2 linked regions of the Formosa sp. Hel1_33_131 genome follow. The protein of the gene in region 1 interacts with the protein of each later gene in a pairwise test. Links are inferred from orthologs where the notes say so. Each region holds a gene or a part of one and is shown in the gene's direction. Other genes may lie near its edges. The genes, in order: FORMB_RS07785 and ftsA.

Evidence for each region.
Region 2: the proteins of FORMB_RS07785 (region 1) and ftsA interact in binary tests that used the Escherichia coli proteins (3 or more experiments, as listed by UniProt). The link is inferred for Formosa sp. Hel1_33_131 from one-to-one orthologs.

The regions. Positions count from the first base shown.
Region 1 is NZ_CP017260.1:1,716,894-1,733,129, reverse strand. Bases 5,733-8,554 are described here. They hold FORMB_RS07785 (rod shape-determining protein), read left to right. Parts: upstream 5,733-6,540; coding sequence 6,541-7,569; downstream 7,570-8,554. Other genes in these bases: mreD (rod shape-determining protein MreD), read left to right, coding at 8,379-8,554; mreC (rod shape-determining protein MreC), read left to right, coding at 7,580-8,386; purH (bifunctional phosphoribosylaminoimidazolecarboxamide formyltransferase/IMP cyclohydrolase), read left to right, coding at 5,733-6,442. Outside these bases: FORMB_RS07820 (TonB-dependent receptor), read right to left, coding at 1-137; FORMB_RS07815 (HYC_CC_PP family protein), read right to left, coding at 220-633; FORMB_RS07810 (hypothetical protein), read right to left, coding at 760-2,076; FORMB_RS07805 (hypothetical protein), read right to left, coding at 2,717-4,054; FORMB_RS07795 (GAF domain-containing protein), read left to right, coding at 4,346-4,798; more of purH, read left to right, coding at 4,910-5,732; more of mreD, read left to right, coding at 8,555-8,885; mrdA (penicillin-binding protein 2), read left to right, coding at 8,882-10,747; rod shape-determining protein RodA, read left to right, coding at 10,744-12,024; gliding motility protein GldC, read right to left, coding at 12,026-12,361; gliding motility lipoprotein GldB, read right to left, coding at 12,361-13,353; nadE (NAD(+) synthase), read left to right, coding at 13,600-14,388; FORMB_RS07745 (response regulator), read left to right, coding at 14,395-15,018; dnaG (DNA primase), read right to left, coding at 15,022-16,236. UniProt on the Escherichia coli protein: Forms membrane-associated dynamic filaments that are essential for cell shape determination. Acts by regulating cell wall synthesis and cell elongation, and thus cell shape.
Region 2 is NZ_CP017260.1:732,791-749,015, reverse strand. The notes cover bases 7-2,817. They hold ftsA (cell division protein FtsA), read left to right. Parts: upstream 7-662; coding sequence 663-1,973; downstream 1,974-2,817. Other genes in these bases: ftsZ (cell division protein FtsZ), read left to right, coding at 2,000-2,817; FORMB_RS03265 (cell division protein FtsQ/DivIB), read left to right, coding at 7-658. In the rest of the region: more of FORMB_RS03265, read left to right, coding at 1-6; more of ftsZ, read left to right, coding at 2,818-3,925; FORMB_RS03250 (GatB/YqeY domain-containing protein), read left to right, coding at 4,046-4,492; FORMB_RS03240 (T9SS type B sorting domain-containing protein), read left to right, coding at 5,097-10,748; FORMB_RS12965 (type IX secretion system membrane protein PorP/SprF), read left to right, coding at 10,901-11,005; FORMB_RS03235 (zinc-dependent metalloprotease), read right to left, coding at 11,215-13,938; FORMB_RS03230 (hypothetical protein), read left to right, coding at 14,034-14,549; FORMB_RS03225 (BspA family leucine-rich repeat surface protein), read left to right, coding at 14,830-16,225. UniProt on the Escherichia coli protein: Essential cell division protein that assists in the assembly of the Z ring. May serve as the principal membrane anchor for the Z ring.

The DNA.
Region 1 (16,236 bases):
TTGAGCCAAAACACATTGGCTCCGAGCAAAGGAATCTGCTGGTTTTGGGAATTTAATTCCATGATTTTTCCTTTGATTTCACTTTGTGAAAAAACAAAAAATGGAAAGAAAATGATAAGATATAATATAGATTTCATTGTGATTTAATTTATAAGAATACTACAAAAAGGCATTTAACAAGCGTGATGTAAGCCTAAGAATGTGTCTATAGTACTAAAATCAAATCAGAAAAACTTGATGTTCAATTTGAGAGTCCACTATCAAATCGGGTGAAAAATAATTGGGGTCATAACCAACAACTAAAGAAATGAATAAAGTCTGATGACTATTGAATTTTGAAAGCGATTGAAAAACCTTTGCAAGCTGTAGCTCATCCATAGATGAAACAACATTTAATTCCTTTAAACCATCAAAAGAAACAACCTTGTTTGTGCAGCAGCTGATTTTGGAAAACTGAATTTTAGAATTGGTGTCTAATGTAGCGCTACAACACGATGTAACCTTCGAAAAGACTGCAACATCTACAATTTTTGGTCCACAAAAATGAGCTTCAATTTTAAATGAAAATGTGGACAAAAGCACTAAAAGCGCCAGCGTCATTGAAAAAACTTTATGAGTCAAGGTTTTTTGCATTTGTCAAATTTAATGAAACGCGGGCTATTTATACCATTGGTTAACAAAAAAATAGCAGAATAAAGCTCGTATTAAAATATTGCTTCCTTCTACTATTTTTAAATAAAATGGTAACTTTAATTTTTACTAATCAAATGGGTAAAATCCATTTAGGGTCTTTTTAATACGCCATCTGTTTCCTGTATTATAAAATTTTGGTTTTATAAATATATTTTCGCTCCCCCCATACGATGAATACATTACACTATAAGCAAGATAATACGTGTCAATTTCAGTCATATCGTAAGCAAGGTCATCAAAATGGAACGCTCCTAAGGTGTGTCCAATTACGTGCACGAATGGGATCGCAGTACTAACTACTACCCCCAGGTGATATTCGTCAGGAGTTTCACGGGAAACTGCCATCCCTAATCTGTTACCAGAAAAAGGTCTCCCATTTTCTTTTAAATATATGTAAATATTATTCCCGTCTTTTGGTTCAAAAACTTCATTCTCTAAGTACGACGTAATATCACGAATTAGTGATTCGGCATGATTATTAAACTCTAGTCTATGTGGTGCTTGAATATATGATATATATAAATGTACGGGCATATCATTAGAATTAGATTTTAAAAGAGGAATATGCCCAGATTGATCGCTACCAATATACACTACCTCTGAAGACAATGATTTAAAAGATTTTATTAGTAAATCAATGTTACTAGAAACATTTGTGTACATACGTCTTTTATATATTTTGAGATTCCAAGAAGGTCTTGGCCTAATTGGGCTCCCATCACTTCCATTTTCTATTAATACGTCAACCTCATCCTCATGTTCATTTACCATAGAGCATGTAAGACCTGTAGTGCGCCGCATACTTAAAAGGTCCTGCTCGTTTGTTGTTGTTACGATTGCTTTTCCTATTACAAAAGATGTCTCTGTAGATTTAAAATGGAGTTTTTCATTAAATTTATTTGAGACGTTTTTAGACGACCTATTTTGTCTTAACAAATCAATATTATATTCTTTTGTTTTTAGTAAGCCCGCTAAAAGTTTAGGATCTTCATACCCATATAAGGTGTAGTTTATTTCATTAGCGTTATCTGTATATCTAACATAAATAGATCTTACATTATTGTCAACAATTATAGTTCTATCACCTATTTCATCTTCAAGAATTATAGTGTTCTCCACATCCAAACCTTCAACGGGTTTCATGTTTCTCATCTCAAAATTCATCTCTCCTATGGTGAAATCTAAATTATTATGAGATTGAATGTCTCGTCTCAACTGACTGTAATTACTTCCAACAGAATTCATGTCAATTTTTTTAACTGAACTTTGGGGAGCCAAATTATCGTTTTCCATACTCTCTTCTTCACTACAAGATAAGATTGAAATAACAATCAAAAATAAAGCTGTGAACTTCATTAATTTCATTGATTTCATTGATTTCATTGATTTATATTTTAATTATGCCTACTCTCTGTTTAAAGTCCTTTTTTCAGCTTATTCTGACTCTTAAAATAGTAATTAGTCAAAAATAGCTCTTGAAACTAATTAAAAATGATTGAATATTGTCCAATATCAATACTATCTAATCTAATTTGTCTAAGGTTTAAATTTGTTGTTTGAAAGGGTCATTATCAATCGGGGGAGAAGTAATTAGGATCGTAATCAACAACTAAAGACATGAAAAGCGCCTGATTACTTTTGAATTTTGAAAGCGATTGAAAAACTTTTACAAGGGGTGATTTATCCATAGATGAAACAACGTTAAATTGATTTAAGCCATCGACAGAAACAACTCTGTTTGTAAAGCATATGATTTTGGTAAATAAAATTCCGTATTGGTGTTCTCCGCTGGATTACAGCACGATTCAACCTTCAAGAAGATAGCAATATCTACAATTTTAAATGAAAATGTTGACAAAAGCACTCAAAGAGCTAATGTCATTGAAAAAACTTTATGTGTCACAGTTTTTAAATTCGGTTAACAAAAAAATAGTAGAATAAAGCTCGTATTAAAACATTGCTTATTTCTACTATTTTTTAAATAAAACGACAAATTTAATCTCTTATACCTCTTCAGTTATTTCTATCTTAATAAACGCGCTTTGACTCCATCCCTGTTGAGTGACCCATAAAATTTTTCTTTTTTAAATAACTCAGGGAATCCCCCATACGTTGAATACATTACACTATAAGCAAGATAATACGTGTCAGTTTCAGTCATATCGTAAGCAAAGTTATCAAAATGTTTTGCTCCAAAGCAATGCCCAACTTCGTGTGCAAAAGTAGATGAAACATTTGCTGACAGTCCAAAGCGATATTTATGACGAGGACTTTCATAAGTTGCCAGGCCATTTATTCCATCCTTAAATGGTGTACTTTCAGAATTTAAATACATATAAAAATGACGCGCCCTTGCTTTTCGTTCTCCTTGACTGGCCAAGTAGTTTTCAAATCTAATAAATAACTCATCAGAATCATAATGATATAAATTACTTGGTGCCTGCTTATATTTTACGCCTAATTCTATATACATTTTATTAGAATTAGATTTTAAAAGAGGAACAAACCCATATTGATCGCTACCAAAATACTCTACATCTGAATTCAATGATTTAAAAATGTTATTTAGTGCGTCAATAATAGGAGCCGTATTTGTGGTCATATCTCTTTTGTACATGACGAGAAACCAAACAGGTTGCACCTGTGCTGTTCTGTCTACTGTAGCGTTCTCAAATGGAATAACTTCACTTTCAGAACATTTCACACCCAGGCTACCTTGTTGTATATTCAAAAGGTCATACTCTTCTTTTGTTGTTACGATTACTTTTCCTAAAACAAAAGATGTCTCTGTAGATTTAAAATGGAGTTTTTCATTAAATTTATTTGAGACATTTTTAGACGACCTATTTTGTCTTAACAAATCAATATTATATTCTTTTGTTTTTAGCAGATCCGCTAAAAGTTTAGGATCTTCATACCCATATAAGGTATAGTTCATTTTATTAGCGTTATCTGTATATCTAACATAAATAGATCTTACAATATTGTCAACAATTATAGTTCTATCACCTATTTCATCTTCAAGAATTATAGTGTTCTCCACATCCAAACCTTCAACGGGTTTCATGTTTCTCATCTCAAAATTCATCTCTCCTATGGTAAAATCTAAATTATTATGAGATTGAATGTCTTTCACCAATTGATCATAATTACTTCCAACAGAATTCATGTCAATTTTCTTAAATGAATTTTGGGGAGCCAAATTATCGTTTTCCATACTCTCTTCTTCACTACAAGATAAGATTGAAATGACAATCAAAAATAAAGCTGTGAACTTCATTAATTTCATTAATTTCATTGATTTCATTGATTTCATTGATTTCATTGATTTCATTGATTTCATTGATTTCATTGATTTCATTGATTTATATTTTAATTATGCCTACTCTCTGTTTAAAGTCCTTTTTTCAGCTTATTCTGACTCTTAAAATAGTAATTAGTCAAAAATAGCTCTTGAAACTAATTAAAAATGATTGAATATTATCCAATATCAATACTATCTAATCTAATTTGTCTAAGGTTTAAATTTGTTGTTTGAAAGAATCCAATGGTTATTGTTATAAGATTATGAATAATTACCTGAGTACAGAAAAATTAATTCAATTTAATAGGATTAAACGCAGAAATGGTATTTTTACAAAAATTATTTTTCATGACTTTTGATGTTTTAAAACCTAAAATAACAGCCATAATTTCAGATTCTAGTTCAAAGGATCACAGCTTGCAATTGATCTGTGATTTATTAAAAACGGAAATACCTCATTATGATTGGGTTGGGTTTTATTTTAAAAATGGAGACAAGGAAGAGTTGAAACTTGGTCCTTATTCAGGAACTCCTACAGACCATACAATCATCCCGTTTGGTAAAGGGATTTGCGGGCAAGTCGCCCTAAGCAATGAAAATTTTGTGGTTCCCGATGTGAAAGCACAGGATAATTATATTGCTTGTAACATCAATGTGAAATCTGAAATTGTAGTCCCTTTGTTTGTCAATGGTCAAAACATAGGGCAAATAGATATTGATTCTAGTACAGCTGACCCATTTACAGATGCTGATGAACATTTCTTAGAATTTGTGTGCCAATCGGTTGCTACGCTTATGTAGTTGTTAACAACTCTAGGGATTCGTTAAAAAAAACCTTTTTTTTAGAGGAATTTCGACTCCATTTTTCTGTGATAATTGCCTACTTTTGTTTTTTAATTTTTAGACTTCCAAATGAGCCAAAGCAAAACAATCAAATCCGCCTTAATATCCGTATTTAGCAAAGAGGGACTCGCACCCATTGTTGAAAAACTCAACGCACAAGGTGTGACCATCTACTCCACTGGAGGCACTCAAAAATTTATTAACGACTTAGGAATTAAGGTCGTACCCGCAGAAGAGATCACAGACTACCCTTCTATTCTTGGAGGACGTGTAAAAACCTTGCATCCAAAAATATTTGGTGGGATCTTAAACCGTCAAGACAATGCACAAGATGTGGAAGAAATGAATTCGTTTTCAATTCCTCAAATCGATGCTGTTATTGTGGATCTGTATCCATTTGAAAAAACAGTCGCATCAGGTGCTAGCAATGACGATATTATTGAAAAAATTGACATCGGTGGGATTTCATTAATTCGTGCCGCCGCCAAAAATTATAAAGATGTAATCTGTGTATCGTCTGTAGACGATTATGCTGAATTCTTAGGACTCATTTCTGAGGACGAAGGACGCATTTCAATTGAAGACCGCAAACGCTTTGCTACCAAATCCTTTAATGTGTCATCGCATTACGACAGTTCTATTTTTAATTATTTCAATAGCGAAAAAGAAGAGGTTGTTTTAAAAATTAGTGAAACCGAAGGCAAAGTACTTCGTTACGGAGAAAACCCACATCAAAAAGGCTATTTCTTTGGCGATTTTGAAGCCATGTTTACGAAGCTTCACGGAAAAGAATTGAGCTACAACAACCTATTGGATGTGGATGCCGCTGTGAACCTAATGAATGAATTTCATGATGAAAAACCAACGTTTGCCATTTTAAAACACAACAATGCCTGTGGTGTTGCACAACGAGAGACCATCCATCAAGCGTATGTAGATGCCTTGGCAGGAGATCCTGTATCGGCTTTTGGTGGTGTCTTAATTTCTAACAGCGAGATTGACTTGGCGACTGCTGAGGAAATTCACGGTTTATTTTGTGAAGTGGTCATTGCACCTTCTTTCAGTACAGAAGCAGAAACGCTTTTAAAAGGAAAAAAGAATAGAATTTTATTAATTCAAAATACGGTTGATTTACCCGAAACTGGTGTAAGAAGTTGTTTGAATGGTGTCTTAGTTCAGGAGAAAAACATGATTACCGATGAGCGAAAGATCTTGGAAAACGCAACTACTGCGACCCCAATTGAAAGTGAGATTGAAGATTTATTATTCGCTTCTAAAATATGCAAACACACCAAGTCAAATACTATTGTTTTAGCCAAAAACAAACAATTATTTGCGAGTGGAACGGGACAAACAAGTCGTGTCGATGCTTTAAATCAAGCCATCCATAAAGCGAATTCATTTGATTTCAAATTGAACGGTGCCGTGATGGCAAGTGATGCTTTTTTCCCATTTCCTGATTGTGTGGAAATTGCAAAAAATGCAGGAATTACAGCCGTCATCCAACCGGGAGGCTCCATTAAAGATCAGTTGAGTATTGATTATTGCAACGCCAACAATGTAGCGATGGTGTTTACAAAAACACGTCATTTTAAACACTAAATTATTTACGTAAAAGCTATTTTCAAACTCAAGTTTATTTTAGTACATTTACAAAACAGCATATTACTTTAATATTTTTGATAAATTTTTTATAGCATATGGGATTTTTTGACTTCTTGACAGAAGAAATAGCCATCGATTTAGGCACCGCCAACACTTTAATTATTCACAATGACAAAGTTGTGATTGACAGCCCTTCCATTGTTGCTAGAGACCGTGTCTCTGGAAAAATTATTGCGGTCGGTAAAGAAGCCAACTTGATGCAAGGAAAAACGCATGAAAACATCAAAACAATTCGCCCCCTGAAAGATGGTGTTATTGCAGATTTTGATGCGTCTGAACAAATGATAAGTTTGTTTATCAAAAGTATTCCAGCACTAAAGAATAAATTATTCACACCCTCTCTGAGAATGGTGATTTGTATTCCTTCGGGGATTACCGAAGTAGAAATGCGTGCGGTAAAAGAATCGGCTGAACGTGTGAACGGTAAAGAAGTGTATTTAATTCATGAACCAATGGCTGCGGCTATTGGGATTGGAGTGGATATCATGCAACCAAAAGGAAATATGATTGTGGACATTGGTGGTGGAACTACCGAAATTGCTGTGATTGCTCTCGGAGGTATTGTCTGTGACAAATCCGTAAAAGTAGCAGGAGATGTCTTTACAAATGATATCATATATTATATGCGTACACAACATAACCTATATGTTGGAGATCGCACCGCAGAAAAAATAAAAATACAAATTGGTGCCGCGACGGAAGATTTAGAAATTCCGCCAGATGAAATGAACGTTCAAGGGCGAGATTTGTTGACAGGAAAACCAAAACAGGTTCAAATTACGCACCGAGAAATTTCGAAAGCATTGGACAAATCGATTCTTAGAATTGAAGATTCCGTGATGGAAACCCTCTCACAAACACCTCCAGAACTGGCGGCTGATATTTACAACACAGGCATCTATCTTGCAGGTGGTGGATCGATGTTAAGAGGTTTGGACAAACGATTGTCTCAAAAAACAGACTTGCCTGTTTATATTGCGGAAGATCCGCTAAGAGCCGTTGTTAGAGGAACTGGAATTGTTCTAAAAAATATTGCGAAGTATAAAAGTGTCTTGATAAAATAGAACTTAAGTAATGCAACAACTTTTTAATTTCTTCATTAAAAACAAAACATTTGTCTTGTTTTTGTTGTTGTTTTCTTATGCCTTTTCACTCACGATTCAATCGCATGAGTATCACCGCAGTAAATTCCTGAATTCTTCCAATCAAATAACCGGGAGTATCTACGGCACGTTTCATGGCGTCACTCAATATTTCAATTTAAAAAAGGAGAACCAATTACTTCTAGAGGAAAATAGCCGCTTGAAAATGATGGTTTTTAGTCATGAGGATTCTGTTCCCGTCGATTCTGTTTTGGAATACAAATACGACTTGCACCCAAGTCTGGTTTATAAAAACAGCTTTTCTCTTCCCAATAATTATTTAACTCTTAACAAAGGGCGAAGCGACAGTATTAAAGAAGATTATGGCGTGATTACTTCCAAAGGTATTGTGGGAATCATTGACGCTACCTCTAAAAACTATTCTAGGGTGTTATCAATTTTAAATACAAACAGTCGGATTAATGTGAAATTACAAAAAACAAATTATTTTGGGATTTTGAGTTGGGATGGTAAATCTCCAGAAATAGCACAACTAAAAGACGTACAAGACCTTGTAGAATTGACTGTCGGAGATACGATTGTCACTAGTGGATACTCCTCAACCTTCCCTCCTAACATTCCTGTTGGAAGCATTAATTCTTACCGGCTCAATGATACAGAAGACCTTTATATTATTGATGTCAAATTGTTTAATGACATGAAAAATCTGGAGCATGTTTACATTATAAAAAATACAGATATTAACGAGCTAGAAGCCTTAAATCTTTCCGATGAATAATAGTGTATTGAAAACTATTTTAAGTTTTATAGGACTGGTTATATTTCAGGTCGTTGTCTGTAGTAATATCAATTTTTTAGGAGACCTGAATCCTTATGTCTATGTCATTTTTATATTGTTATACCCCATTGTAAACAATCGCTTGTTGTTTATTTTCGTGAGCTTTTTGTTAGGATTGTCTATCGATATATTTTTAGATTCTGGAGGAATGCACGCAGCAGCAAGTGTGGCTATTGCCTACATCCGACCACTTTTTCTGAAGTTTTCATTTGGAGCAGCGTATGATTATCAAGCAATAAAATTTAGCAACACTGGCTTTAGTCAACGCTTGGTTTACTTTTTATTCCTCATCGTAATTCATCATTTCATTTTATTTTCTCTTGTTTTGTTTGATGAAAATAAAATAGCATTAATCATTGAACAAGCCTTGTATTCCAGCATTTTTACATTGATACTTTGTTTACTCTTTTCATCACTATTTAGCAAAAAAGAAACATGAGAAAAGTACTGCTTTTTGGATTGGTTATTCTAACGGGGATTAGCTTTGTTGGACGTTTGTTTTATTTGCAAATTTACACTGCCGATGCCTTCGATATGGATAATGACAACGCCATTCGCAAAGTGTTTCATTACCCAAAACGCGGCTATATCTACGATCGAAATGACAGTCTTTTGGTGGCCAATCAACCGAGTTATGACGTGATGGTGATTCCTAGAGAAGTCGAGACTTTAGATACGCTTATGTTTTGTAAGCTTTTAAAAATTGACAAGCCCAATTTTCTTAAATATTACAACCGCGCCAAGCGCTATTCGCCCCGATTACCGTCGGTGTTTTTAGCACACCTTTCAAAAGAAGACTATGCTTTTCTCTCTGAAAAATTAAGAAAATTCAAAGGGTTTTATATTCAAAAAAGGTCCGTAAGAGATTATCAAACCTCCATTGGTGCCAATGTATTAGGCTACATCGCTGAGGCAAATACGAGTGAAATTGCAAAGGATTCCTACTACCGTCTTGGTGATTTGATTGGAAAGCAAGGCGTCGAAATTTCTTATGAAAAAATACTCAGAGGGATTAAAGGGGTGAAATACATCCAAAAAGATATTTACAACAGAGATATTGGCGCCTATAAAGACGAGGCGTTTGACACACTTCCAGTGCCTGGAAAAGACATTAAAATTACCATTGATTCTGAGCTTCAGGCCTATGGGGAATTACTGATGCAAAACAAAATTGGAGGGATTGTTGCCATTGAACCAAGTACAGGCGAAATATTAAGTCTTGTCTCCGCACCTTCTTACAATCCAAACTTATTAGTCGGCCGCCAACGCTCCAAAAACTACACCAAGCTATATTTAGATTCCATTCATCGGCCTTTAATCGATAAAGGTCTCACAAGAATGCATGTCCCAGGGTCGCCTTTTAAATTGTTAGTGGCATTAACCGCTTTACAAGAAAATGCTATCACTCCAAAAACAAATATTATTTGTTCGGGAAAATACATCTATGGAAAAAACAAACGCGTCATGCAGTGCCATTGTGGGGGTGGATTCAGAAATCTAGATTCTGGAATTAGTTATTCGTGTAACTCTTATTTTGCGATGGCTTTCAGAACGACTGTTGAAAAATATAGTGATGCTTCTGAGTCCATGGACATCTGGAGCAGTCATATAAAAAGTTTCGGTTTAGGGAATTTTTTGGGAAATGATTTATCGGTAGGAAAAAAAGGAAACATTCCTGATGGAAATTATTATGACCAATGGTATCCCGATTTTCAATGGGGTGCTACCACCATCATTTCTAATGCGATTGGTCAGGGTGAGATTTTAGTGACGCCCATTCAATTGGCAAATATGACTGCCGCCATTGCGAATAAAGGCTATTATTACACCCCTCACATCCTAAAATCTATTGAGGGTGAAGAGATGAATCCTAACTTTACAACCCCCAAACAAACGTCCATTAATCCTGGCTATTTTGATCCTATTATTGAAGGAATGCACGATGTCTATAAAAAAGGAACTGCCAGTTTTCTGAAAGTTCCGGGAATAGAAATTTGCGGTAAAACAGGCACCGCCGAAAATTTCACCAAAATTGACGGAGTACGGCAACAACTCACAGACCATTCCATATTTGTGGCTTTTGCTCCAAAAGATAATCCTAAAATTGCGATTGCCATTCTGGTTGAAAACGGATATTACGGTTCCCGTTGGGCAGGACGTATAGCCAGTTTGATGATTGAAAAATACATAAAAGGAGAAGTCACCTTAAAACGCATGGAAAAATTGGTTCTCGAAAAAAGTTTAGAAGACGAATACCTTAAACCTTACAGCGGCAAACCTTTTAAAATAAATGATAAATGAACCTGAATCGCGCCAATAGTTTTCAATTAGATTGGATGGCTGTAATTATTTTTACAGCACTGGTTATATTTGGGTATTTCAATATTTTATCCGCCTCTGCGGCGGGTGAGTTTACATCCTACTTTGACATTAGCAAGCCCTACGGCAAACAACTGATTTTTATCATAGGTTCTATTATCTTAATTATATTGATTTTATCCGTCGATGCTAAGTTTTACGAACGCTTTGCGAGCATCATTTACCTCGGATCCATTCTTTCTCTAATCGGTTTATTTATTTTCGGAAAGCAAATTAATGGGGCGATCTCTTGGTATGATTTTGGGGGGATGACTTTACAGCCAAGTGAATTTGCCAAATTCGCCACGGCCTTGGCCCTAGCAAAGTATATTAGCGACCTGCAAACCAACATCAAAGAACAAAAAGACCAGATAAGAGCAGCCTTCTTAGTCGGTATCCCAGCAGGTTTAATTCTGTTACAAAATGATGCGGGAAGCACCCTCGTTTTTGGAAGTTTATTTTTTGTGTTTTACAGAGAAGGCATTCCTCAGTACTACCTATTATTTGCAGTGTTTGTAGCATTTTTAGGCATTGCGACTTTAAAGTTTTCTGCAACAGCAGTATGTCTCTCAATGGCGGTACTACTTTTCATATATCAGCTATTTTTTAAACGTAAAAAGAAAAAAATAGGAGGTGTACTGGCGGTATTAATCTGTAGTATTGGATTGAGTTTTGGGGTGCAATGGGCCTATAATAACGTTCTTCAAAACCACCAACAAGATCGTATTGGACTTTGGCTTCGCTTGGAAAAAGATCCCGAAAAACTGCAAGCCATGAAGCGCAATATTTCTTACAACCTAAATGAGTCGGAGAAAGCAATTCGATCTGGAGGCACGTTTGGAAAAGGTTTTATGGATGGCACACGTACCAAAGGAAAATTTGTGCCAGAACAACACACCGATTATATCTTTAGTACCGTTGGTGAAGAATGGGGATTCTTTGGAAGTAGTGCCGTTATTCTACTATTTGTGTTGTTGATTCTACGCATTGTATATCTATCAGAACAGCAGAAATCACAATTTAGCAGGGTCTATGGCTACAGCGTCGCAAGTATTCTGTTTGTCCACTTTTTAATTAATATTGGGATGGTAATGGGACTCATTCCGACCATTGGAATTCCCTTACCCTTTTTTAGTTATGGAGGGTCAGGACTTTGGGCGTTTACAATCTTGGTTTTTATCTTTTTAAAACTAGATTCCAACCGCTTAAATGAATGGTAATTTACTTCTTTACAAGTTCTAATTTCTCAGCGAAATAATCACAGAAATCTTTCATCGTAGCGGTCATTTTCTCATCTTGAGTCGCACGTAAATAGGTGTCACTCATGGTCACCAATGTTTGATGAAAAAATAATTTCATTTCATCCACTGGCATGTCTTTGGTCCACAAATCAATACGAAGGGTTTCCTGTTTTTTTTGATCCCACACAGACAACATCATGGCCTTGGCTTCTTCATTAGCAACTCCTCCATCTTGAGCCGTCCAAAATAAATTTTCTGGCACGCGATTTTCGTCTAATTCTACGGTCATTTCTATCTTTGAAGTATGGGTTGCCATTATTTTTTTGGTTTAAATTTTGCGTTGTTAAAAATCTCTGTTGCTTCCATTTGAAGCATTTGAAGTAAAGGGGTTTCGTTGTTTTCCATATAGGATTTTACAATTTGCCATCCTATATATTGACCGAGCCGACCTGGCGACTCACTGTCCAATTCCAAATTAAATCGAGAAAAAGGAGCGGGTATGATAAACCGTGACAGTAATTTTCGATCCGTTTCATACAACAATTCCTTTTCAACAAAGTACTGCCATATATAAAACTCATTCTCTTCTGCCCATTCATATTGCGCTGAAGAATAACCTATTTTTTGATTGTTATCTTTAAATGGAATCAAAAGATCTTTCAAATACAATTGCTTCCCATAGTAAATCATTTCTTCTAGAAACGTGGCCCGTTTGGGTTGGTAAATCAATTGCTCTGCATAAGCCGTTGCCAAGTCTGAAACAATTTGATCCTTATTTAAATTTTGTTTGATGTAATCATAAAAACTTGCATAAAATTCATGCTCTGCTCCAAGATAAGTGTCTAATGCAATAAGCACAATAGAATCTGTAACGACCACTTTATTACGGTAATCAACATCAGAAAGTACCGTAATTAGCCGTGGTGTTTTGAGTGCTTTGTTATAATATTTAAGGTGCTGATAAAAGCTTATTATTTCAGATTCAATACTAGAGAAATCTTCAAAAACACTGTCTACCGCTTTATTTTGAAGCTGCTGAATTGGATCGCTCATACGTTGAACCCATACAGAGTCTGCATATCTTTTGGAAAATAAAAACGGATAGTTTTGTTTTAAAGCTGGAAGCTCCGAAGGTGCTGAAGTCGCAAACAACTGATCGAATCGTTCAATGTTTAAATTCAGAACAATTCCAGATATTTCTTTTTCAACTTTTGATGAATTTTGACATGAAAATACACAAATAACCAACAAAAAAACAATGGTTTTTAAGACCGAGAATGAGGTTGATTGCGTACTGTTGAATTTCAAATTATAAGTTTAATACCAATTGAATGGCAAAAGTAATTAATCTATTTTGGATAAGGGGTTTGATTATATTAAAAATTAAAGGCGCATCATCAATCTCTCACTTTTAAACATAGCGAATAACTTCACTAAATTAACAAACGAAAAACTAACCAATGAATTGTCTTTTAAGTGTATTATCTTTACCTAGATAAAAATAAATTATCTAGAATAGTTTACTTTTGTGTCACTATCAAAAAAATGAAATCTATGAACACAAAATCAGTGACACCCCATATTGTAGAATGGTTAAAAACCTATGCCGAAAACGCAAAGGTCAGTGGTTTTGTGGTTGGCGTTTCTGGCGGGGTGGATTCTGCAGTGACCTCAACACTTTGTGCCCTCACGGGACTGGATGTGATGTGTTTAGAAATGCCCATTCACCAAACAGAAAGTCATGTGTCAAGAGCTCAGGAACACATCGAACAACTGAAAAATAGGTTTCCAAATGTACAGTCCACTCGGGTTGATTTAACACCCGTTTTTGAAAGTTTTAAATCTGAAATTGATTTGGAAGGCAGCACAATCATGGTCGATATGGCATTGGCAAATTCGAGAGCACGGTTGCGAATGACCACTCTTTATTACTATGCGGGACTTTTAGGAAAACTAGTGGCTGGAACCGGAAATAAAGTGGAAGATTTTGGCGTTGGATTTTATACAAAATATGGAGATGGCGGCGTGGACCTCAGCCCAATTGCAGACCTCTTAAAATCGGAAGTGTACGATTTAGGAAGGGCTTTAGAAATCCCTGAAAGCATCTTAACCGCAGCACCAAGTGATGGTTTGTTTGGGGACTCCCGAAGTGACGAAGACCAAATTGGGGCTTCGTATCCCGAATTGGAATGGGCTATGAAGGAGGTTGAAAACGGAAAAACAGTGGACGATTTTGAAGGCAGAGAACGTACGGTTCTTGAAATTTATTCACGCTACAATGCGGCCAATAAACATAAAATGAACCCCATCCCTGTCTGTGAAATTCCTCAAAACTTAAAATAAAATAACATGATTCGAGTCCTCGTTGCAGATCATCAACCCATTGTAAGCTATGGGATTCGTGTGTTGTTTGAGAACTCAGCAGATATTAAAATTGTAAACACCGCAAACTCTGCAAAGCAACTTTTAGACTATCTCAAAAAATCCAATACAGACATCGTTCTCATGACTATGGACCTTCCGGACATCAATGGAATCACGGTGCTTCGTACGATAAAAAAAGAATTTAACGATGTAAGTGTGATTATTTTTAGCACACATCCAGAGGATATTTATGCGATCAGCGCGATCAAAGCAGGGGCTTCTGGTTATCTCTCTAAAACGGTGACCACCTCTACCATCAAACGCGCCATTCTAAAGGTGTTTAAAGGAGGTATTTATGTCAGTAAGGAACTTGCGGAGAGTCTTACCTTTGAAAAAAATAATCTCGGAACCATGAATTTGTACAAGAAACTTTCGACCCGTGAAGTGGAAGTTTTGAAGCTCATATCTTCTGGGAAAAGAAACAAAGACATTGCGGATCAATTGAACATCAATGAAAAAACCGTGAGTACTTATAAACTGCGTTTGATGAAAAAATTAAATGTTTCAAATCTTGTCGAATTGATCGATCACGGACGTCAGAACAAATAACGTTTAGAGGACGCGACTCAGTTTTCTGGATAACAACATTTTTAAATTGGAGTAATTCAACACATCTTCCAAAAGCGTTCTGTGGTCCACTTCATCCTGCGTATCTTGTTTGATTTCATCCACTTTTCGGTCGATTAAAAAACAACGCAAAGTCAAAATTGTTTCACTGACCAACTGCGCAATACTCACATCTTTTTGTTTTGGAAAAATATTATTTTTCTCCCAATTATGAAGATTGTAGCGTTCTTCATTCATCAAAATATCAGTCACATCGGATGCTAACACAGGATCTAAATGATTCACAAAAGATTCAATCACAAAATCTTCTGTCTGGTTTAAACTGTCGATAATCGTATAATAAAGCGTTTTGAAATTCTCATTGGTAAACTGCATTTCATCCTCTTGTAAATCCAGAAATATTTTCTCAAAAACTTTAACCTCATGAATGACGGGTTCGAGCGCCAATGCTCCTTTGTCGTTTTCTTTCAAAATTAAATCTTCGAAAGACTCTTTTCGACTTCCGTATAAGAGTAATATTTCAATGATTTTTTGTTCCAGCTCGTACTGAATGTCCACTTTTATGGGTGCTGCTGTGGATTTGACAACTTCAAATGCTTTTTGTTTTTGATTGTAAGATTTGTTGGCGTCATTCTCCGCTTTTTTTCCCATCTGCGCCAGTGTACTAAAAAGCACTCCTTCGCTAATGTCCATAATACGAGAACACTCCCGCACATAAATTTCACGTTGAATGTTATCGGTCACTTTAGAAATACTGGTGACCATGTCCCGAATCAAATTGGCTTTTGCCACTGGATCATTTTGCGCTTCTTCCATCAACAAAGATGCTTTATAAGCAATAAAATCCTTTGCGTTTTCTTTTAGATAGGCTTGTAATTCTTCAAGCGTATTTTGTTTTGCAAAACTGTCCGGATCTTCACCTTCTGGAAAGGTGCAAATTTTGACATTCATGCCTTGCTCCAAAATCAAATCGATCCCACGAAGTGCGGCTCTTATTCCTGCGGGATCGCCATCAAACAGGACTGTAATGTTTTTTGTCAAGCGATTGATCAATCGAATTTGGTCAGGCGTCAAAGCAGTTCCCGAAGAGGACACCACATTTTTAATCCCTTTCTGATGGAATTGAATCACATCGGTATAGCCTTCTACCAAATAACAATTATCTTCTTTGGCGATCGTTTGTTTGGCATAGTAAATTCC
Region 2 (16,225 bases), 980 kb from region 1 along the record:
TGCCTTTTCTTCCTTCACAAACAACAACCGTCCGGTGACGAAAGTGGACGTCCAATTTACCGGAAAAGAGAACGTTTATATTACCACAGAGATGGTTAATAAATTGTTAATACAAAATCAAGAACAACTGTATATTTTACCGAAAGATAATTTAGATTTGAAGGAAATGGAGTTTTTACTCGAGTCTGATGATATGATAAAATCGGCTCAAGTGTATCTTACTGTAAACGGAGAAGTTAGAACAAAAATCGAACAAAAACGACCGATTGCAAGAGTGTATTCTAAAGCAACATTTTACATTGATGAAGATGGTTTGTGGATGCCGTTGTCCCCGCAACACAGTGCGCGTGTGCCTTTGGTAACGGGCGATGTGGAAAAAGAAGATTTAGAAGTCGTTTACACGATGGCGTTAAAAGTCTATTCGGATTCGTTTTTAAAAACCTACGTGACCGAGATTCATCAAGGAGAAAATAAAGAAATAAGTTTAAAAATGAGACTCTTAAATTTTGAGGTTTTAGTAGGAAGCCTTGAGAATTTAGATGAAAAAATGAAGAATTTAAAAGCATTTTATCAAAAAGCAAAAAAAGATAAGGTGTTAGATTTATATAAAAGCGTGAATTTGCAATTTGATAATCAAGTTGTTTGCACAAAAAAATAAGTGTATGGAAGCTCAAAACATTTCAGTAGGATTAGATATTGGTACCACAAAAATTGTGGCGATGATTGGTCGTAAAAATGAGTATGACAAATTAGAGATACTCGGCATTGGAAAGTCCAAAAGTCTGGGTGTGCATAGAGGCGTTGTGAATAATATTACGCAAACGATTCAGTCCATCCAACAAGCTGTCTTGGAATCAGAAACCAATTCTGGTCTTAAGATTGGAGAGGTCACTGTAGGGATTGCTGGACAGCACATTCGCAGTCTTCAGCACAGTGATTATATTACTCGTGAGAATTCTGAATTGGTCATCAATGAAGAAGATATTGACCGTCTTATCAATCAAGTTCACAAGTTGGTCATGCTTCCGGGTGAAGAAATTATTCACGTGTTACCACAAGATTATAAAGTGGATGGTCAGGCAGAAGTTAAAGAACCCATCGGGATGTATGGCGAACGTCTTGAAGCGAATTTCCACGTCGTAGTAGGGCAGGTATCTTCCATTCGAAACATTGGACGTTGTGTTCAAACGGCAGGTTTGAATTTAGACGGGATCACTTTAGAGCCTTTAGCATCCGCCAATGCAGTGCTCAGTCAAGAAGAAAAAGAAGCGGGCGTTGCCCTGATTGATATAGGAGGTGGAACGACCGATTTAGCCGTTTTTAAAGATGGTATTATCAGACATACAGCGGTGATTCCCTTTGGAGGAAATGTGATTACTGAAGACATTAAAGAGGGCTGCTCGATTATAGAAAAGCAAGCCGAATTATTAAAAATAAAATTTGGATCTGCCTGGCCAGGCGAAAACAAGGAAAATGAAATCGTATCGATTCCCGGTTTGAGAGGACGCGATCCAAAAGAAATTACGCTTAAAAACTTGTCTAAAATAATTCATGCCAGAGTGGTGGAAATTATCGAACAAGTCTATGTAGAAATTAAAAATTACGGACACGAAGAGCAAAAGAAAAAACTCATCGCGGGTATTGTGTTAACAGGTGGTGGAAGCCAACTGAAGCACTTGAAACAATTGGTAGAATACATCACAGGAATGGATACCAGAGTTGGCTATCCAAACGAGCATTTGGCAGGGGACAGCGATAGCGATATTACAAGTCCAATGTATGCCACGGCGGTCGGACTCGTGATGGACAGTTTGATGCGACAAGAAAAACGAATTATTGAAACTCCAGAAGTAGAAGTTGAGGACGAAGATGCGCCAATAGTTCCGACGCCCATTGAATCGCCTCGCGACAACCGCAGCTTTTTGGATAAATTAACCGAAAGAGTAAAGGACTTTTTGGACAACGCAGAATAAAAATTATAACCAGTAAAATTAAGTATATGAGCAGCAATAATAATTTTGGAATCACATTCGATCTCCCAAAAAACCAATCGAACATCATCAAGGTGATAGGCGTTGGAGGGGGCGGAAGCAATGCGATTAACCACATGTTTAAACAAGGAATTAAAGGGGTCGATTTTGTGATCTGTAATACCGATTCACAAGCATTGAACAACAGTGGTGTTCCCAACAAAATTCAACTCGGAGTGCATTTAACCGAAGGTTTAGGTGCAGGTGCCAACCCAGAAATTGGGGAGCAATCTGCAGTTGAAAGTCTGGATGATATTCGTACCATGTTATCGTCAAATACCAAGATGGTATTTATCACGGCTGGTATGGGTGGTGGAACTGGAACAGGTGCTGCGCCCATCATTGCTAAGATGGCTAAAGAGATGGACATCCTTACTGTGGGAATTGTCACCATGCCCTTTGAGTTTGAAGGTAAAATAAGAAATGCGCAAGCCCACCAAGGGATTGAGAAATTTCGAAAAACCGTGGACTCTTTAGTGATTATAAACAACAACAAGTTAAGAGATGTATATGGTAATTTAGGGTTTAAAGCTGGTTTCTCTAAAGCCGACGAAGTACTTTCCACGGCTGCTCGTGGCATTGCTGAAGTCATCACACACCACTACTTACAAAATATTGATTTACGAGATGCTAAAACAGTGTTGAGTAATAGCGGAACTGCCATTATGGGGTCTTCGACTTCTTCTGGTCAAAACAGAGCCCAAGAAGCAATTACATCTGCTTTGGACTCTCCACTGCTTAATGATAATAAAATTACAGGTGCTAAAAACGTATTGTTGCTCATCGTTTCTGGAACACAAGAAATTACCATTGATGAAATAGGAGAAATAAATGATCATATTCAAGCCGAGGCTGGTTACGGTGCCAATATCATCATGGGAGTGGGGGAAGATGAAGGGTTAGGAGAATCTATTTCTGTCACCATTATTGCCACAGGATTTGATGTCGATCAACAAAATGACATCACCAATACAGAGGTTAAAAAGGTAGTTCATGCGTTGGAAGACGAACAAACTATGCAGCATGATTTAATGCCCTTAGATCCTTTAAATACGCCATCAGCATCCGTTGAGGTTGTTAGTGAAGAGGCTGTGGTTTATAATTTGGAAGAAGTGGATACAGACGAGCTTGCGGACATTTCTAGTGAATCTGATTTAATTCCAACTTCAGAATCGATTAAAAATATTGAAGTTGTTTTTGAAGAAGTGAATGTAGAGACCGGTGAGATTGAAGAGGAGGACTTTATTATCAATGAAGTCACCAGCATGCCATCCGAAGATAGCTTTGAAGCCATTCAAGAAGAAGATCAAACGATGCTCACTTTCGATCTTCCAATTTCGAATAAACAATCCCTGTCAGAATCTGAAGAAGTGGAAGTATTTACTTTAGAAGATACGGCTGTAAATAATATTGAAGTCAATGACTATATAGAATTAATTCCTGTAACGGAGGCGAATGAAGAAGGGGAGACGCGTTATGTATTGGACGATCATATTGTTTTAGAACAAACCGATCAAAAATATGAAGGTGCAAAACCAACGGTAGAAGTGGAAGTTGATGAAGAAATGACTTTTACTAAAGTGACGGTCAAAGAACGCTCGGTCACATCGGAAACAGAAGAAACCTCAGATCCTTATGACAGTCCTATTTCAATCACACTCAGAGAGAGAGCGGATGAAAGGCGTCAAAAAATGAAGGCTTTTAATTATAAATTTAACACCTCTAAAATTGAGGAAATTGAAAAAGAGCCTGCTTATAAACGTCAGGGCGTCAATTTGAAAGATGTGGAACATTCATCAGATGAACAGTCTTCCAGAACCACCATAGGTCTTGATGACAATGATGAGGTACAGTTGCGATCTAATAATTCGTATTTACACGATAACGTCGATTAATACCAATCGATATTAAAATTTAAATCCTGAGAGATGAATTCATTTCTCAGGTTTTTTTATTTTTTAAGAATAAGAATCGTTGTTTTTGTTATATTCGCATTCTAATTAAATGTCCATCTTATGAGCTTACAAGATTCAGTTATGACCGCGCTTAAGGCCGCTATGAAATCCAAGGATACCGTAGCCCTTACGGCATTAAGATCCATTAAATCCGCTATTTTATTAGCCCGTACGAGTGGTGCTGATGCGGAGATGAATGAAGAAGACGAGTTTAAATTATTACAAAAATTAGTCAAACAACGTAAGGACAGTGCGGCGATATTTACAGAGCAAAATCGTTTAGATTTGGCAGAACCTGAATTGGCAGAAGTCGAAGTCATCAGTCAATTTTTACCGCAAATGTTAGACGAATCTGAAGTTGAAAAAGTAGTGGTAGATACCATTGCATCTTTAGGCGCTTCTGGAATGAAAGACATGGGACGTGTGATGGGTGTGGTGAGTAAAACCCTCGCAGGTAAAACCGATGGCAAAACAATATCAACTTTAGTGAAAGCTAAGTTGTCTTAAATACAATGGCCCAGTAGTTCAACTGGATAGAATATCAGATTTCGGCTCTGACGGTTGGGGGTTCGAATCCCTTCTGGGTCACGAATAAATAGTACAATAAGAAAAAACGCCAAGCTTGCTTGAGCGTTTTTTTGTTTGTACTATTTTCAAAGCGGAGCTTTGTGGGATCAGCGCAGCTACTCCTTTTTAATTCGCTAATTAGTTGAAACAAAGAAGTTCTAAAAAAGCTTGCTTGAGCGTTTTTTTGTTTGTACTATTTTCAAAGCGGAGCTTTGTGGGATCAGCGCAGCTACTCCTTTTTAATTCGCTAATTAGTTGAAACAAAGAAGTTCTAAAAAAGCTTGCTTGAGCGTTTTTTTGTTTGTACTATTTTCAAAGCGGAGCTTTGTGGGATCAGCGCAGCTAATCCCCTCTAGATCACACTTTATTCTTGGTGTTTTTTTTGAGCTTATATCATTCAATCCATATAAAAAGTCCGAACTATCGAATGCCTGAGTCAAAAAACCTTACTAGAATCAGTAATGTTTTTAGGACAAGTAAGCTCTTTCCGATCGATTTCATACTTTATAAACAATTCACTAAATTTGCATTAACCAATTTAACAATGCGTCATTTTATTTTAGCTTTTTTGCTGATTAGTCTATCGGGATTCAGTCAAACCATTTCCATACAAGTTGTTGGCCCAGCTGGAGCAGCTACTTTTGAAAGGGGCTTGTCAACATCCTTATGTGAAGGATCCTCAGGAAATCAACTAGTTAACCCCTCTTTTGAAGTGCCTTCAGTAACTAATATTGGAAATAATTTCCTAACATGGCCAATAAATGGTTGGAATGGAGTTGGATCAGCTCCAAATTTTGTAAAAGTTAATGGCGTTGCAGGTCAAGGTGGTCCAATAAGTGCACAAGAGGGCGTTCAATATTTAGATATTGTTGCTGGGTCAGCAGATTTTTATCAAGAATTTGACTTTCAGTGCAATACACAAGTATTCTTTTCTGGTTATTTTTCCGTTCGTGATGGGCTGACTTCTACAGGGAGAATTGATATATTACGCGTTAATAGCGATAATACCACCGATATTGTTGCTAGTTCAAACCAGTTAAATATGCCATCTACTGCTAATATATGGTATTTAGCTTCAGGGGATGCTGTATTACCGGCAGGTAACTATAGATTTAATATTAGTATGGGAAACCACTCTAATTTTGACAGTGCTTGTTTTTCTTTTGACAATCCAAATACTGATACGGGTTCGTACGGTCCATTATGCGAAAGTAGTAGTATTACACTTACAGGAACCCCAACTGATAGTTTTGGTAGTTGGACTGGTAGTGGTATAGTTGATAATGGTGACGGAACAGCAAGTTTTAATCCGTCAGGATTAGGTGGAACTGCTGTCACTGTTACTTATTCTCATTTCGATGCTTCAGGTTTCGGTTGTTCTCAAAGCACTAATATTGAGGTGAATCCAAATATAACACCAACGTTCACGCAAGTTCCAGCGATTTGTTCTGGAGACACTTTAAGTGATTTACTAACCACATCGAACAATGGGATTACTGGAACTTGGTCACCGTCTTTGGATACTACAGCCACCACCACTTATGCTTTCACTCCAGATGCAGGCCAATGTGCTACGGCGGTAAATATGACTATTACCGTGAATCCAAATGTAACACCAACGTTCACGCAAGTTCCAGCGATTTGTTTTGGAGACACTTTAAGTGATTTACTAACCACATCGAACAATGGGATTACTGGAACTTGGTCACCGTCTTTGGATACTACAGCCACCACCAGTTATGCTTTCACTCCAGATGCAGGCCAATGTGCTGCGACTGTAAATATGACAATTGCCGTGAATCCAAATGTAACGCCAACGTTCACGCAAGTTCCAGCGATTTGTTCCGGAGACGCTTTAAGTGAACTGCTAACCACATCGAATAATGGCATTACTGGAACTTGGTCACCGTCTTTGGATACTACAGCCACCACCACTTATGCTTTCACTCCAGATGCAGGCCAATGTGCTGCGACTGTAAATATGACAATTGCCGTGAATCCAAATGTAATACCAACGTTCACGCAAGTAGCTGCTATTTTTAATGGGGAAACCTTAGGAGCATTGCCGACTACATCGAACAACGGAGTAACAGGAATCTGGTCTCCAGCAATCAACAATACGGAAACAACTACCTATACTTTTACACCAGATGATTCAGAGGCCTGTGCAATCAATCAAACCATGACGATCTCGGTGAATACGATTCCGTTTAGCGTTGCTGTAAATAGTGAAATTATATGCTCTAGTGGAATAGCGACACTAGTTGCAACACCATCACCTGCGGGTTTCTATTCTTATACTTGGATTGTTCCAGAAGGTGTAAGTAATCCTGGTAATGTTCAGAGTTTTTCTACATCTATTGAAGGGGATTATAGCGTATCTATCAGTAAGGATAATTACTTGTGTAATACGGATTTTGAAGAGAATCAATTAGGTATACTTGGAAGTTATAGTATTGTACATCAAGACACTGTTCCTTGTTGGGAAACTACCGCCAGTGATTCTCAAATTGAAGTTTGGGGTGATGAAATGAATGGAATTGCCGCCTATTCAGGAAATCAATTTATAGAATTAAATGCCAATATGCAATCTACATTATTTCAAAATTTTGAAATAATTCCAGGTTCTTCAGTAATACTTTCTTTTGCTCATAGAGGAAGAAATTCTAGCGCAGACGACATAATGGAGGTTGAAATTGGTCCCATTGGTGGTCCTTACACAAACTTAGGTGCGTTTTCAGATGGTATAGATTCTTGGGGGTATTACAGCTTAGAGTATGTTTTACCTGATGATTTAGGAATAAACTATACCATTCGTTTTAAGTCTATCCAACCAGCAGGGTCATTAGGTAATTTTTTAGATGACATAAGTGTCGTTTTTCCTTCCGATGTTTCAAGTGAAATAGCTACGGGTAATGTGAGTATAATTACTGAAATCACACCAACCTTCACTCAAATTCCAGAGATTTGTTCTGGAGACGCTTTAAGTGCATTGCTAACCACATCGAATAATGGGATTACTGGAGCTTGGTCTCCATCTTTGGATACTACGACCACCACTACGTATAGTTTTACTCCAGATGCTGACCAATGTGCTACGGTCGTAAATATGACAATTGCGGTGAATCCAAATATAACACCAACCTTCACTCAAATTCTAGAGATTTGTGATGGCGACGCTTTAAGTGAACTGCTAACCACATCGAATAATGGAATTACTGGAACTTGGTCTCCGGCTACGACCACCAATACGTATACTTTTACTCCGGATGTAGGCCAATGTGCTACGGTCGTAAATATGACAATTGCGGTGAATCCAAATGTAACACCAACCTTCACTCAAATTCCAGAGATTTGTTCCGGAGGCGCTTTAAGTGAACTGCTAACCACATCGAATAATGGGATTACTGGAACTTGGTCTCCGTCTTTGGATACTACAGCCACCACCACTTATGCTTTCACTCCAGATGCAGGCCAATGTGCTACGGCGGTAAATATGACTATTACCGTGAATACAAATGTAACACCAACGTTCACGCAAGTTCCAGCGATTTGTTTTGGAGACACTTTAAGTGATTTACTAACCACATCGAACAATGGGATTACTGGAACTTGGTCACCGTCTTTGGATACTACGACCACCACTACGTATAGTTTTACTCCAGATGCAGACCAATGTGCTACGGTCGTAAATATGACAATTGCGGTGAATCCAAATATAACACCAACGTTCACGCAAGTTCCAGCGATTTGTTCCGGAGACGCTTTAAGTGAACTGCTAACCACATCGAACAATGGGATTACTGGAACTTGGTCACCGTCTTTGGATACTACAGCCACCACCACTTATGCTTTCACTCCGGATGTAGGCCAATGTGCTACGGTCGTAAATATGACAATTGCGGTGAATCCAAATGTAACACCAACCTTCACTCAAATTCCAGAGATTTGTTCCGGAGGCGCTTTAAGTGAACTGCTAACCACATCGAATAATGGCATTACTGGAACTTGGTCACCGTCTTTGGATACTACAGCCACCACCACTTATGCTTTCACTCCAGATGCAGGCCAATGTGCTGCGACTGTAAATATGACAATTGCCGTGAATCCAAATGTAACACCAACCTTCACTCAAATTCCAGAGATTTGTTTTGGCGACGCTTTAGCGGTACTGCCAACCACCTCTAACAATGGTATTACAGGGACTTGGACACCAGCGCTTGACACTACAACAACGACGACTTATACGTTTACACCTACTGCAAGACTCTGTGCCAATCCAGCAACGCTCATCATTGTAGTGAACCCAATAGTGGATCCTGTTTTCGATGCAGTTGACGCTATTTGTGTCGGCGACGCTTTAGCGGTACTGCCAACCACCTCTAACGATGGTATTACAGGGGCTTGGACACCAGCGCTTGACACTACAACAACGACCACTTATACGTTTACACCTGATTTAGGGGAATGCGCCAATCCAGCAACGCTCACTATTGTAGTGAACCCAATAGTGGATCCTGTTTTCGATGCAGTTGACGCTATTTGTGACGGCGACTTTTTAGCAGCTCTACCAACCACTTCTAACAATGGAGTTTCAGGAACTTGGAGTCCGGCGCTTGACACTACAACAACGACCACTTATACGTTTACGCCTGATTTAGGGGAATGCGCCAATCCAGCAACGCTCACTATTGTAGTGAACCCAATAGTGGATCCTGTTTTCGATGCAGTTGACGCTATTTGTGATGGCGACTTTTTAGCAGCTCTACCAACCACTTCTAACAATGGAGTATCAGGGACTTGGACACCAGCGCTTGACACTACAACAACGACCACTTATACGTTTACACCTACTGCAAGACTCTGTGCCAATCCAGCAACGCTCATCATTGTAGTGAACCCAATAGTGGATCCTGTTTTCGATGCAGTTAACGCTATTTGTGTCGGCGACGCTTTAGCGGTACTGCCAACCACTTCTAACGGTGGTATTACAGGGACTTGGACACCAGCCCTTGACAATACAACAACGACGACTTATACGTTTACACCTGATTTAGGGGAATGCGCCAATCCAGCAACGCTCATCATTGTAGTGAACCCAATAGTGGATACTGTTTTCGGTGCTGTTGACGCTATTTGTGATGGCGACTTTTTAGCAGCTCTACCAACCACTTCTAACAATGGAGTATCAGGAACTTGGAGTCCGGCGCTTGACAATACAATAACGACGACTTATACGTTTACACCTGATTTAGGGGAATGCGCCAATCCAGCCACGCTCATCATTGTAGTGAACCCATTAGTGAATCCTGTTTTTGATGCAGTTGACGCTATTTGTGATGGCGACGCTTTAGCGGTACTGCCAACCACTTCTAACAATGGAGTATCGGGAACTTGGAGTCCAGTGCTTGACACAACAACAACGACCACTTATACGTTTACCCCTACTGCAAGACTCTGTGCCAATCCAGCAACGCTCACTATTGTAGTGAACCCAAAAGTGAATCCACTATTTACAGCTGTTGATGCTATTTGTGATGGCGACGCTTTAGCGGTACTGCCAACCACCTCTAACGATGGTATTACAGGGGCTTGGACACCAGCGCTTGACAATACAACAACGACGACTTATACGTTTACACCCAATGCAGACGAATGTGCAGACCCAACCATAATGACGGTGGTGGTCATCCCTGTGAATGTTTTAACGATTAGTGCTATTAACTTATCAGAAGAATTTGATACAAATCAAGTTATTTCAGTCACAGTATCTGGCGGAAGCGGTTCTTATGAATATAAGCTCGATAACGGACTTTGGCAGTTCAGCTCTGTTTTCGAATATGTGACTGGATGTGGTGAGCATACAGTGGTGGTAAGGGACGCTATAGATACGTGTAACACAGAGCCAGAAACAACGGTTTCGATTATGGAATATCCAAAATTCTTTACACCAAATGGCGATGGCTTTAATGATACTTGGAACATCAAATGTTTAAAGGATAATCTTTTAGCTAGGATCCGTATTTACGATCGTTATGGTAAATTATTATTGGATTTTAGGCCGAGTCAAAATGCATGGAATGGAACATTTAATGGACAGCGATTACCGGGAACTGATTATTGGTTCGTTGCAAACTATCTAAACAGTAACGGCTTAGAAGCTCAGCTTAAATCTCATTTCTCGCTACGTTATTAAATTCAGCTTAAAAGATAATTTATTATTTTATTTAAAAAACTTGTGTTTGTAGCAATCTTAGCTTTAGTAACACAGACTATTAATTCTCAGGAAGAATTGCCAATGTACTCGGACTAATTAACCGATAACTACTATGTTTTACACCCCTCTCTATGGCTGGTGTTTCTAATTGTAATAAATTAAGAACAACAGGGCGTCAACAATGGTTTGGAGATGAAGATGCTCCTAGTTTACAAACGGTTAGTATTAATGGTTGAATAGGAGAAACATCATATGGAATTGAACCAAAAATCACATGCACTCTTGGATATAAGCTTGGAGATTTGAGTTGTTATAGCCCAGACCAAAATGGAATGCTAAATTTTGAAGTTTTTGTTTTTATTTTATAGTCTCATTGGATTGGAAATAGATAAGCAAAAAAAAAGCTCCTAAATACAGGAGCTTTTCTAATTTTTAATTCAAATAATTAATTCACTATTATTTTCTTCGTGACTTTTTGTGAACCATCAGAAATTTGAAGTAAATAGACACCCGATTGTGCGTTATTTAAGTTAATGACTTCTTCAAATCGATTGACGCTGTTGTATGTGTTTGTATACATCAGTCTTCCTCTAATGTCATAAACCTGTACAGATATGTTTTGTCCAGACTTTGGATCAAACCCAACAGTGAATGAGCCATTATTCGGGTTTGGAAAAACACGTAAATCACTCAGTTTATTTTCTTCTATTGATAAAGGTGAAGATGAACAAATTTCTAAAGTATAATCGTTTAAGATTCCGGGATCTCCACTGTAATAGTCTAAAACAGCAATGTACCAGACTCCAGCAGTGTCTTTCCCATTAAAATTAGATAAAGAATTTAAATTTGACTTATAAGTGCCAATTGTAGGATTTGCACATGCTATTGCTGTTGATGCCTCATCATCAAAAGTAATATCTAAATCTATTTCGCTTCCACAATTTCTATTGTACACAACTGCCTGTGTTCCATCTGGATGTTGTACAACTATAACAAGATCGTCTAAGTAATCGTGTGAAATGTCAATATTAAAGTTTACATCTGAAATTGTAGCAACTTCAGTAACATTTACACCCACAACAAGAGGTTCGCCAGGAGCATTAGCAGCTATGCCATCTGGTATGGCTAAGTTTAAAGAGGTCTCAGAAGCGTAGGTATTACAGCTTTCTTGTAGGCCAATAGTGATGTTTTGCGTGTTGATGTTAAAGAAAATATTATCAGATGCTGCTACCATTATGCGGCAGCTATCTGAAGCCACATTTGGAACAGTAATGTTATGACTTCCATCGTTTGGGACATTAGCCGCCAAAACGGTATCGTAGTTGAGTCCGTCTGTAGATAATAAAATATCCACATTGGCTTCATTTACTCCATTTGCTGTAGTGCCAGCTACACTCCATGTGATTGTTTCTGTTGCACCAGCGACCAAAGATTGACCATTGACATTTTGAGAGGTCACCACAAATGGGCCAGCAGCTGAGACTACCGTAGCGGTCATCTGGGCTGTTGCTGTCTGCCCTCCACTGATGTCATTATCTCTGACGGTGAGTTTAAAATTTAGGTCACGATTTACAGAAGCCAATTTTTCCCACTCAGTAGATACGCCTCCATTTGCAAGGATGTCTGACATTCTTGGAATGTATCTGCTTGTGTCGTTTGTCCCTTCATATGAGCGAACCAGTGGTCCAGAGGTGTTTGATTCTACAGGCAAACCAGAAGGACCTAAGTCGTATTGTTCCCAAGTGTAGGTGTGTGTTGTAATTCCGTCCGTATCCGTCGAAGTACCCGTTAATTTGTAAGGAGTAGAGGCAGGAATGTTGTAATCGTTACCAGCATTAGACGTTGGTGCAGCATTTCCTGTAGCCGTTTGTGTCGCACAGTTGCTATTTCCAGTAGAGATATTATCCCACATCATTTGCAAACTTTTTTGATGAAAATAAGCATCGCTATTGGATTGAATATTTTGCGGTGCGCAAATCCCAGCATAAGCCATAATTGTTGATCCACTTCCTGGTTCATAAGCATTAGAAGCTGTTCTGTTTCCTGCACAGTTACCAGAATTTCCATTGAATGTGTGCGGCGCACCAAATTGATGTCCAATTTCATGAGCGACATAATCCACATCATAAGGATCTCCAACAGGGTTCGGAGATCCAGTAATTCCTCTTGCTTTGGATCCAGTACAAGGAGAGTTCAGAGAGGCCAGACCACCACCACCTGTAGAAAAGGTGTGGCCAATGTCATAGTTAGCAGAACCTATGTTAGCATCAATTACGGTTTGACTTTCACTTATTAATGCACCAGCACTGCTATTTGAAAAATTATCTGAATCAATGAAAATAACACTTTCGTTATTGGCAACAATGGTCATGGTGACTGATAAATCTCTTTCGTAAATAAAATTATTTCTGTTAATGGTAACTACCATAGCCGCCAGTACGGCCGCTTTTTTGTTAGCTTCAGTGTCTGATGCCAATAATCCGGCAGCAGTCCATTGAAATTGAGCGTATTCAACAGTACAGGCCAATGCCAATCTAAAATCACGCATCATCCCATCATTCGCATTGAAGTAACTCATATTAGCTGCATTTCGCTGTTGTGTATTTGTTGCTGTATCATCATCAAATTCACAAATCCATGGTTCATCCAAAACAGGTAAATCTTTTTTAGAATAAACAATATATGCCTCTGAATCTTTGGTGTATGGGTCAATAAACTCCGTGCCAGAACCCGCTTTGAAAGACATACTATGAAGCCCTTGTGCTGTGATACTGAACCGAATGGTATTCGAAGGGTTTGAAATACTTTTTCCGACATAAGTTTTTATGTTGGGGTATTTATCTTGTAGCGGCTTCTCTAAAACAGAAGCTTCCATAACACTAAAAGTTTCGAAAGAATCATTTGCAGTTGGAAAGTCCACAAGCTTTTCGGAGGTATTTTCCGTGCTATTTCTTTGTGGAGCATCTGTTAAATGGTTCTTTAATGCATCAATATTTAAATTGAAATACTGTGCTTTTTCAGGATTGGTTTTTCGGAGTTTAAGTTCCTTTTTAGAAGTGTTTTCTTTTGAAGTCTGAATCCAAAATGAACGATCTTTTTGCGCAAATGAATTTAATGAAAAGATAAAAAATAAAAGGATCGACAAACGAGTTGTGTAATTTGTTTTCATAAAAGTTAATTAATTGGTTCTTACAAAAATATCACTATATTTCCAGATTACAATTATAGTTTATGCTTAAAATGCTTTATTCACATAAAAAGTTGATGTTTGTTCTTTTATTATTAGTTGGTTGTAAATCAACAAATAAGCCCACTGACACATCAAACTCCTCGGTTCAATTTTTTAATAATTGTCCAGAAAACGGGGACTGTTCTTTAGAAATTTTAGACAATAAAAGTGCAAAAATTGAACACGATAAATTCAATAATTCATATATCACTTTGGAAGAAAGCAAATCAAGCTTATTAATGTTTAAGTATGAGCGCGACGAAATTCAAGGAACTGCAGATAGTGGTTATTATGAGGTGATTTATTTAAACATAGGTGAACTGGATCAAAACATGGTTTTAAAAGATGAATCTCTAGCAGAGGTGGATGCTATATTTGGTCGAATATGTTTCTGTTCAAGAGAAAGCACGGGCTATTTCCCAATTAGAAAAGGCGTTTTAAAGTTAAAAAAAATTAAAAAAAATCGTTTTAAAGTTGATTTTTATTTCACAGTTGAAGACGTCCCACAGTTTGTGAAATCAATAAGCGAAACGTTTGGTATCATTAATTAAGTTTTGAATATTCGAAGTTTTGGTCACAATTTACTCCCAAGATAATTAGTAATAATGTAACACTATTTCAGGACGTCACAATTTTCAAAGCGGAGTTTTGTGGGATCCCAACCTAATCCTACCATGCTGGATGTTCCTGTGCAGAACTTGTTTCAGTATTTCAGTGTCAACTTGACAAGAAAAAGACTTTTCAGATCGTCTCTTTTTTTTGCTCTACTCACAGGTTGCGATATGATTCATAAATAGTTCACTATATTTGTAGCATTAACCAATTTAACATATGCGCTATTTTATTTTAGCTTTTTTGCTGATCAGTCTATCGGCGTTCAATGAGAACACTTCCAAAGTTGTTTTAGCAAACCCCCATACGTATAGTTTTAATACCACTGATAGCCCTGCCGATGGTGGTTATTCTGTTACTGCAGCGAATACGGATCTAATTTCTGATTCAGAACTTGAAAATACTATTGATAGGTATGACAATCATAATGACTTTATTTCTACTTGGGAACTTACAAGTTCTGATTTAACATTTGAACTGCCTTTAAAAGATTACGACGATATTACTATTGATTGGGGAGATGGTACATCTACAACCCATACGGATGGTACCATGCAAAGCCATACTTACTCAGCCGCAGGTACTAAAACCATAACAGTTATGGTAAATGATCCTTTAACAAAAGATATTGGAGAAATGTATCTAAATGCTCATGCTTCTAGTACTTTAATTAGAACTATAGCAAACTGGGGAGAAGGAAAATGGGAGTCTTTTCATTACGCTTTTAAGGGAGCTACTCATTTAACTATTCCAGCGACTGATGAGCCAGATCTTTCTTTAGTAACTTCAATGTCTCATGCTTTTAATGAATGTCCAAGTTTAGTGGGCTTAACTTTAAACGATTGGAACACATCTGTAGTGACTTCTTTAGATGCTACGTTTCATGATGCTTCTCTTTTTAATGGAGACATATCTTCTTGGAATACAAGTAATGTGACTACTATGAGAAATATGTTCAAAAACACTGTTTTTAATCGAAACATTAATACTAGTGGTTCTTCTTGGAATACCGGTGCTGTGACTACCATGTCTGGGATGTTTATGAGCGCAGGAACATTCAATCAAGAAATTGGAGGTTGGGATACATCTAAAGTAACAAATATGTATTATATGTTTGGTTATAGTTCTGATTTTAATGGAGACATATCTTCGTGGAATACCACAACAGTGACTAATATGGAGGCTATGTTTTTTGATGCTGATGATTTTAATCAAGATTTAACTGGATGGTGTGTTTCTAATATTTCTTCAGAACCCAATTATTTTAGCAACTCGTCAGGTTTATTGAATACGAACAAGCCTGCATGGGGAACTTGTTCATATTTTATTTCTACTTGGGAACTTACAAGTTCTGATTTAACATTTGAATTGCCTTTAAAAGAGTACGCTAATATTACTATTGACTGGGGAGATGATAATACTGACTCCAATGTGACAGGAGGTGGTTTCCCAACACACACCTATGCCTCTGATGGAATCAAAACAATTACCGTACAGGTAAATGATTCGGCAAAAGACATTGGAAAAATATACATGAATGGTAATCATGCTTCTAGAACTCTTATTAGAACCATCACAAACTGGGGAGAGGGAAAATGGGAAACTTTTAATAGTG